Regions from separate parts of the Pseudonocardia zijingensis genome, predicted to be linked through region 2. Evidence: riboswitches for the same ligand, from Rfam matches in the RefSeq annotation. Region 2 holds a riboswitch; the other holds the start of a gene.

Region 1 (3,655 bases), on a different contig from region 2:
AAGCGGTCGATCTCGGCGAGATCCTCGCTCTCCGTGGGCTCGACCATCAGCGTGCCGGCCACCGGGAACGACATCGTGGGCGCGTGGATGCCGTAGTCGGCGAGCCGCTTCGCCACGTCGTCGACGGTGACACCGGACTCCTTCGAGATCGCGCGCAGGTCGAGGATGCACTCGTGGGCCACGTGGCCGTCTGCGCCCGCGTACAGCACCGGGTAGTGCTCACGCAGCCGCGCCGCCACGTAGTTGGCCGCCGCCACCGCCGTGAGCGTGGCCCGTCGCAGCCCGTCCAGGCCCATCAGCCGCAGGTACGCCCACGAGATCGGCAGCACGCCGGGGCTGCCGTGCGGCGCCGCCGACACGGCCCCCACCTCGCCCCGCCCGGGCAGGAACGGCACCAGGTGCTCGGCCACGGCCACCGGCCCGACACCGGGCCCGCCGCCGCCGTGCGGGATGCAGAAGGTCTTGTGCAGGTTCAGGTGACTGACGTCGCCGCCGAACGCACCCGGCCGGGCGAGCCCGACCAGCGCGTTGAGGTTGGCCCCGTCGACGTAGACCTGCCCGCCCGCCGCGTGCACCGCGTCGCACACCTCGCGCACACGGGCCTCGTACACGCCGTGCGTGGACGGATAGGTGATCATCAACGCGGCCAGCGACGACCGGTGCTCCTCGATCTTGGCGTGCAGGTCGTCGAGGTCGACGTCGCCGGTGGGTGCGGTGGCCACCACGACCACGCGCATCCCGGCCATCACCGCGGACGCCGCGTTGGTGCCGTGCGCGCTGGCGGGGATCAGGCAGACGTCGCGGTGGGACTCGCCGCGGCTGCGGTGGTAGGCCGCGATCGCCAGCAGGCCGGCGAACTCGCCCTGGCTGCCCGCGTTGGGCTGCAGCGACACCGCCGCGTAGCCGGTGAGCTCGGCGAGCCAGCGCTCCAGGTCGGCGATCAGCTCGAGCGTGCCCGCTGCGTCGGCCTCGGGCGCGAACGGGTGCAGGTTCGCGAACTCCGGCCAGGTGATCGGCTCCATCTCGACGGCCGCGTTCAGCTTCATCGTGCAGGAGCCGAGCGGGATCATCGTGCGGTCGAGCGCGAGGTCGGCGTCGGCGAGACGGCGAAGCCAGCGCATCAGCGAGGTCTCCGAGCGGTGCTCGTGGAAGACGGGGTGCGTGAGGTACTCGCTGGTGCGCGCCAGGTCGGCGGGCAGCGCGTCGGGCGTGGCGGCGTCGAGCGCCCCGGCGTCGGCCTGCACCCCGAACGCCGTCCACACCGCCTCCAGGTGCGCCACCGTGGTGACCTCCGAGCAGGCGATGCCCACCGTGTCGGCGTCGACGCGGCGCAGCGCGATGCCGGCCGTGTGGGCGGCGTCGGCCACGGCGTCGGCCCGGCCCGGCACGCGCGCCAGCACGGTGTCGAAGAACTCGCCGTGCACGACCTCCACCCCGCCGGCCCGCAGCCCGGCCGCCAGCACGGCGGCCATGCGGTGGGCGCGCTGCGCGATCCGCCGCAGCCCGTCCGGGCCGTGGTGCACCGCGTAGCAGGCCGCGACCACGGCGAGCAGCACCTGCGCGGTGCAGATGTTCGAGGTGGCCTTCTCCCGGCGGATGTGCTGCTCGCGGGTCTGCAGCGCCAGCCGCAGGGCCGGGTGGCCGTCGGCGTCGCGCGACAGGCCCACCAGCCGGCCGGGCAGCTGCCGGGCGTGCTTCTCGTGCACCGACAGGTAGCCGGCGTGCGGGCCGCCGAACCCCAGCGGCACGCCGAAGCGCTGGGTGGTGCCGACCGCGGCGTCCGCGCCCAGCTCACCGGGCGAGGTGAGCAGCGTGAGCGCCAGCAGGTCGGCGGCCACGGCCACCAGCGCGTCGCGCTCGTGGGCGGCCTCGATGAGCGCCGCCGGGTTGCGGACGGCCCCGGACGCGCCCGGGTAGCTCAGCAGGAGCCCGAACAGCTCACCCTCGGGCAACCCCTCCGCCAGGTCGGCGACGACCAACTCGATGCCCAGCGGCTCGGCGCGGGTGCGCAGCACGTCGAGGGTCTGCGGGAGCGTGTCGGCGTCCACCACGAACCGCGGCGAGCGCGCCTTGCCCGCCCGGCGCAGCAGCGTCATCGCCTCCGCGGCCGCGGTGGCCTCGTCCAGCAGCGACGCCCCGGCCACCGGGAGCCCGGTGAGGTCGGCCACCATCGTCTGGAACGTCAGCAGCGCCTCGAGGCGGCCCTGGCTGATCTCGGGCTGGTAGGGCGTGTAGGCGGTGTACCAGGCCGGGTTCTCCAGCACGTGCCTGCGGATCACCGCCGGGGTGACCGTGCCCGCGTACCCGAGGCCGATCATCGGGACGGTCACCGTGTTGCGCGCCGCGAGGGCCCGCAGCTGCGCCAGCACCTCGGTCTCGGACGCCGCGGGCGGCAGCGTGGACGCGACCGGCTCCTGGTCGCGGATGCCGGCGGGCACGGCCGCGGCGGCGAGCTCGTCGAGCGAGGACACGCCGATGGCCGCGAGCATCGTGTCGAGCTCGTGTGGGCGGGGCCCGATGTGGCGCTCGGCGAACGGGGTGCCCCGCTCCAGATCGGCGAGTGCGGGTCGGTCGGACACGAGATCCTCCAGGCGGAGCGGGCGGCGGGCCAGGGTGGAACCACCCTCCCCCTCTGTCCCCGCCCGCGACGCGGGCGCCTGAGAGATTCGCCCCGGCACACCAGGACTTTCCCCGTCGGCGGACGGGCACGCCCGTCGCTTTCCAGAGGCGTCTCGCCCGCACGGTCCTGGTGCCTGAGAGGTTCCGGGGAGGAGTTGCTCCTTCGGCGCCCGGCCTGGACCGGGACTCTCCCGCGCGGGTTCGGCGACTACCCGCCCGATGTTACCGCCGCGCCCCCTCCCCCACGCCCGCGGCACGCGCGAGTACGCGCGCGGCGTTCTCGTCGGAGAAGTACTCCGCGGGCGAGGTCACCCCCGCCGCCACCCGCGCGAACCCGTCCATCGCCTCCTGGTCGGTGCTCGCCGCCGCGAGCAGCCGCTGCACCTCGGGTGGCGGCGGCTCCAGGGACGCGATGCCGGCGGTGAACTCGTACATCGCCCGGACGTGCGCGTCGCGGTCGGACTGGTAGTCGCGCAGCGCGTCGTCGAACGAACGGGCCCCGGTGAGCGCCTCGTCCAGCGCGGCCGCGCACCGCTGCGCGTCCCGGAACGCGTCCTGGATCCCCTGGCCGGTGACGAAGTCCGTGTTGTACCCGGCGTCGCCGACCAGCGCCCAGCCCGGCCCGTAGGGCTTGCGGAAGTAGTTCGGCACGGCCGTGCCCACGAGGCGCGTCTCCCGCCGGGCCGCGCGCAGCCGCTCGGCGAACTCCGGCACCGTGCCGATGGTGGCGAGGTAGTTGCCTTCCAGGTCCACGCGGTTCGCCGCGAGCTCGCGGTAGGGCCAGCCGGTGATGACGACCGTGAGGTCGTCGTTCGTCGGCCACGCGGCGAACGCCCGCTCCTGGCGGTCGTAGGTCTCGAACCGCCCGGCCATGGGCAGGCCGCTCCAGTAGGCGTAGTAGCCGCACAGCAGCCGCGGCTTCTCGTGGTACTGCTCCGGGCGCACCGTGCGGGCCACCAGCGAGTGCAGGCCGTCGGCCCCGACCACCACACGCGCCCGCTCGACGACCTCCCGCCCGTCGCTCCCCCGGCCGCGC
Region 2 (3,655 bases):
AGCCCGGCAGCAGCGCCTCGGCCACGACGTCGGCCACCTCCGTGAAGTCCGCCGCGTCGAACCCGCGGGTGGCCAGCGCCGGGGTGCCGATCCGCAGCCCCGAGGTGACCATCGGCGGGCGCGGGTCGAACGGCACGGCGTTGCGGTTGACGGTGATCCCCACGTCGTGCAGCCGGTCCTCGGCCTCCTTGCCGGTGAGCTGCGCGTCGACCAGGTCGACGAGCACGAGGTGCACGTCCGTGCCACCGGTGAGCACGCGGACGCCCGCGTCCGCGCAGTCGGGGCGGCCGAGCCGCTCGGCGAGGATCCGGGCGCCTTCGAGGGTGCGCTCCTGGCGCTCCCGGAACTCCGGCGAGCCCGCGATGCGCAGCGCCACGGCCTTGGCCGCGATCACGTGCTCGAGCGGGCCGCCCTGCTGCCCGGGGAACACCGCCGACGCGATGCGCTTGGCGTGCTCGCGCCTGGCGAGGATCAGCCCGCCCCGCGGGCCGCCGAGCGTCTTGTGGGTCGTGGTGGTCACGACGTCGGCGTACGGCACCGGGCTCGGGTGCAGGCCGGTGGCCACCAGGCCGGCGAAGTGGGCCATGTCGACCATCAGGAACGCCCCGACCTCGTCGGCGATCCGGCGGAACGCGGGGAAGTCGAGCGTGCGCGGGTAGGCCGACCACCCCGCGACGATCAGCTTCGGCCGCTCGCCGCGCGCCACCCGCTCGACCTCGGCCATGTCGACGAGACCGGTGTCGCGCTCGACGTGGTAGGACGACACCGCGTAGAGCCGGCCGGAGAAGTTGAGCCGCATCCCGTGCGTCAGGTGCCCGCCGTGGGCCAGGTCGAGGCCGAGGATGCGGTCACCCGGCTCGAGGAAGGCGGCCATCGCGGCGGCGTTGGCCTGGGCGCCGGAGTGCGGCTGCACGTTGGCGTACTCGGCGTCGAACAGCTGCCGCGCGCGGTCGATGGCGAGCTGCTCGATCACGTCGACGTGCTCGCAGCCCCCGTAGTAGCGCCGCCCCGGGTAGCCCTCGGCGTACTTGTTGGTGAGGACCGACCCCTGGGCCTCCAGCACCGCGGCGGGCGCGAAGTTCTCCGACGCGATCATCTCGAGCGCGTCGCGCTGTCGCCCGAGCTCGGCGTCCACGGCCAGGGCGACCTCCGGATCGATCTGCTCGAGCGTGGCCAGCAGCTGTGGGTCCATCTCAGTCCTCCTCGACGAGTCGGCGGTACGTGGCGGCGTCGTGCAACCCGTCCGGCGCGGAGACGCAGAACAACCAGCCGTCGCCGTACGGGTCCTCGTTGACGACCTCCGGCCGGTCGACGAGGTCGTGGTAGGGCACGGGCATGGCCCAGCCGGCGAAGGCAGCACCGAGCGCGGCGTGGGTGTCGTGCGAGGGGGATCGGACGGACGACGACATGCGGGCTCCCCGACGATGCGCGCCCGGCGGGGTGCCGGGGCGGGAGCCCCCTCTGTCGTGAGCCTGAGAGTTTCACCGGACCCGCAGACCGGGTGCCGATTTTCACCGTGGGCGAGGCGTGTCGGACGCCTGCTTTCCAGAGTGGCCTCGCCCGAGCGGTGTGGGTGCCTGAGAGATTGGCGGGGTCTTGCTCCTCCGGCGCCCGCCACCCCGTGCGCCGTGGCGCTGGGGCGCGGGACTCTCCCGCCCGGGTTCGAACGGCCCGATGTGCTGTTGTGGATCGGGACGCTAGCGGGCCGCGCCACGCGCGTCCACCACCGCGAACCAGTGGCCGAGGAAGGACCGGGTGATACTTTCCGGCCGTGCACCGCGTTGCGGCCCTCGCCCTCGACGGTCTCGTCCTGCTCGACTTCGGGGCGATCTCGCAGTTCTTCGGGCACCGCCACCGCGACCCCGAACCGGAGAACTACGAGCTCGTCGTGTGCACGGAGGGCGGCGGCCCGGTCACCTCGGCCTGCGGCGCCGCCGTCGGCGGGCACGGCGACCTGGACGTCCTCGAGCAGGCCGACACCGTCATCGTTCCCGGCTACGGCCCGATCCTCGAGCCGCTGCCGGAACGCACGGCGTCCGCGCTGCACGCCGCCGCGGAGCGGGGCTGCCGCATGGTGTCGATCTGCACGGGAGCGTTCGCGCTCGGGCACGCCGGCCTGCTCGACGGCCGCCGCGCCACCACCCACTGGGCCGTCACCGCCGACCTGCGCAGGTTGTTTCCGACCGCCACCGTGGAGGACAACGTCCTCTACGTCGACGACGGCCGGCTCCTCACCTCGGGCGGCGTCGCGGCGGGGATCGACCTGTGCCTGCACATCGTGCGGTCCGACTTCGGTGCCGAGGTGGCGAACAAGATCGCTCGGCGCACGCTGGTGGCCCCGCACCGGGCGGGTGACCAGGCCCAGTTCGTCGAGTACGGCCACCGGCCCGCCGAGCCCGCCGACATCGACATGGCCCGCCTCCTGAGCTGGGTGGAGGAACGGCTCGACCGCCCGCTGAGCGTCGCGGAGATGGCCGGGCACATCGGGTACAGCACCCGGTCGTTCAGCCGCCGGTTCCAGGCGCAGTTCGGCACGTCCCCGTGGCGGTGGGTGGCCCGGCAGCGGATCCTGCGGGCGCGGCAACTGCTGGAGTCGTCCGACCTCACCGTGGAGCAGATCGCGGCCCGCTGTGGTTTCGAGACCACCGTGGCCTTCCGCAGGAGGTTCCGTGAGCTGGTGCACGTGTCGCCCTCGGACTACCGCCGCGCCTTCCGCACCAGGTCCGAGGCCTCCTGACAGCGTGCCCCTTACGCCGGCAAGGTGGCTTTGCCGGCCGATTACGCCAGTAAAGCCACCTTGCTGGCATACGGGGTGGGGCTGCGCGGCGGGGGTCAGGTCGTCAGGGCCACCCCGAGCTGCTCGGCCACGCGGCGCGCGGTGGCCTCCCGGCGGGCGGTCAGTTCGGCCACCCCGTCCCGGGCGGCCGCGAGGACGTCGGCGGGTGCGGTCTCGGGCGTGCCGCTGTCGAACGGCGGCTCGGGCGCGTACTGTATCGCCAGCTGGATGCGCTGGGCGGCGGGCACCCCGCGCAGTTCGGCGGCGAGCTGGAGGGCGCCGTCGATGCCCGCCGTCACGCCGCCCGCGAAGACCCAGTTGCCGTCGACCACCACGCGCTCGGGCACCACGGTGGCGCCGAAGTAGGGGAGCAGGTGCAGGGCCGACCAGTGGGTGGTGGCCCGGCGGCCGCGGAGCAGCCCGGCCGCGCCGCAGATCAGGGCGCCCGTGCACACCGAGAGGACGGCCTTCGCGCCCTCGGCCTGCGCACGGACCCAGCCCAGCACCTCCTCGTCGGCCATGAGCGCCTCCTGGCCGTACCCGCCGGGCACGTGCAGGACGTCCAGCTGCGGGGCGTCAGCCAGGGGCGCGTCGGGGGACAGCCGGAGCCCGTGGATGTCGCGCACCGGGTCGGTGGTCTTCGCGTACACGGAGAAGGTGGAGTTCGGGATCTGCGACAGCACCTCGAACGGCCCGGTGAGGTCGATCTGGTCGAGCCCCTCGAACAGCAGGGAACCGATCGTCAGGTGGTGGTCGCGCGGGATCATCGGCACAGCGCCAGTGTCGGCGGGCCGCGAGGGGCGTCGGGAGTGGCCGGAAGGACGACTGTCGATACTTTCCGGCCTGGCTCACGCCGGTTCGCTCAGGCCGACCAGGTGT

What was found. Region 2 has a riboswitch for glycine ahead of ACFPL3_RS27435 (glycine cleavage system protein H). Riboswitches for the same ligand answer to the same signal wherever they lie in the genome.
Region 1: it holds a riboswitch for glycine, as region 2 does, so the genes downstream of both, gcvP (aminomethyl-transferring glycine dehydrogenase) here and ACFPL3_RS27435 (glycine cleavage system protein H) in region 2, are expected to answer to the same signal.

The regions. Positions count from the first base shown of each region.
Region 1 is NZ_JBHSKO010000024.1:88,053-91,707, forward strand. Features, by position in the region: gene gcvP (aminomethyl-transferring glycine dehydrogenase) at 1-2,579, opposite strand, end outside; glycine riboswitch at 2,732-2,823, opposite strand; gene ACFPL3_RS33155 (NAD(P)/FAD-dependent oxidoreductase) at 2,842-3,655, opposite strand, start outside.
Region 2 is NZ_JBHSKO010000017.1:13,747-17,401, forward strand. Features, by position in the region: gene ACFPL3_RS27430 (serine hydroxymethyltransferase) at 1-1,192, opposite strand, end outside; gene ACFPL3_RS27435 (glycine cleavage system protein H) at 1,194-1,409, opposite strand; glycine riboswitch at 1,452-1,555, opposite strand; glycine riboswitch at 1,556-1,665, opposite strand; gene ACFPL3_RS27440 (GlxA family transcriptional regulator) at 1,772-2,737, shown strand; gene ACFPL3_RS27445 (DJ-1/PfpI family protein) at 2,833-3,543, opposite strand; gene ACFPL3_RS27450 (LysR family transcriptional regulator) at 3,625-3,655, opposite strand, start outside.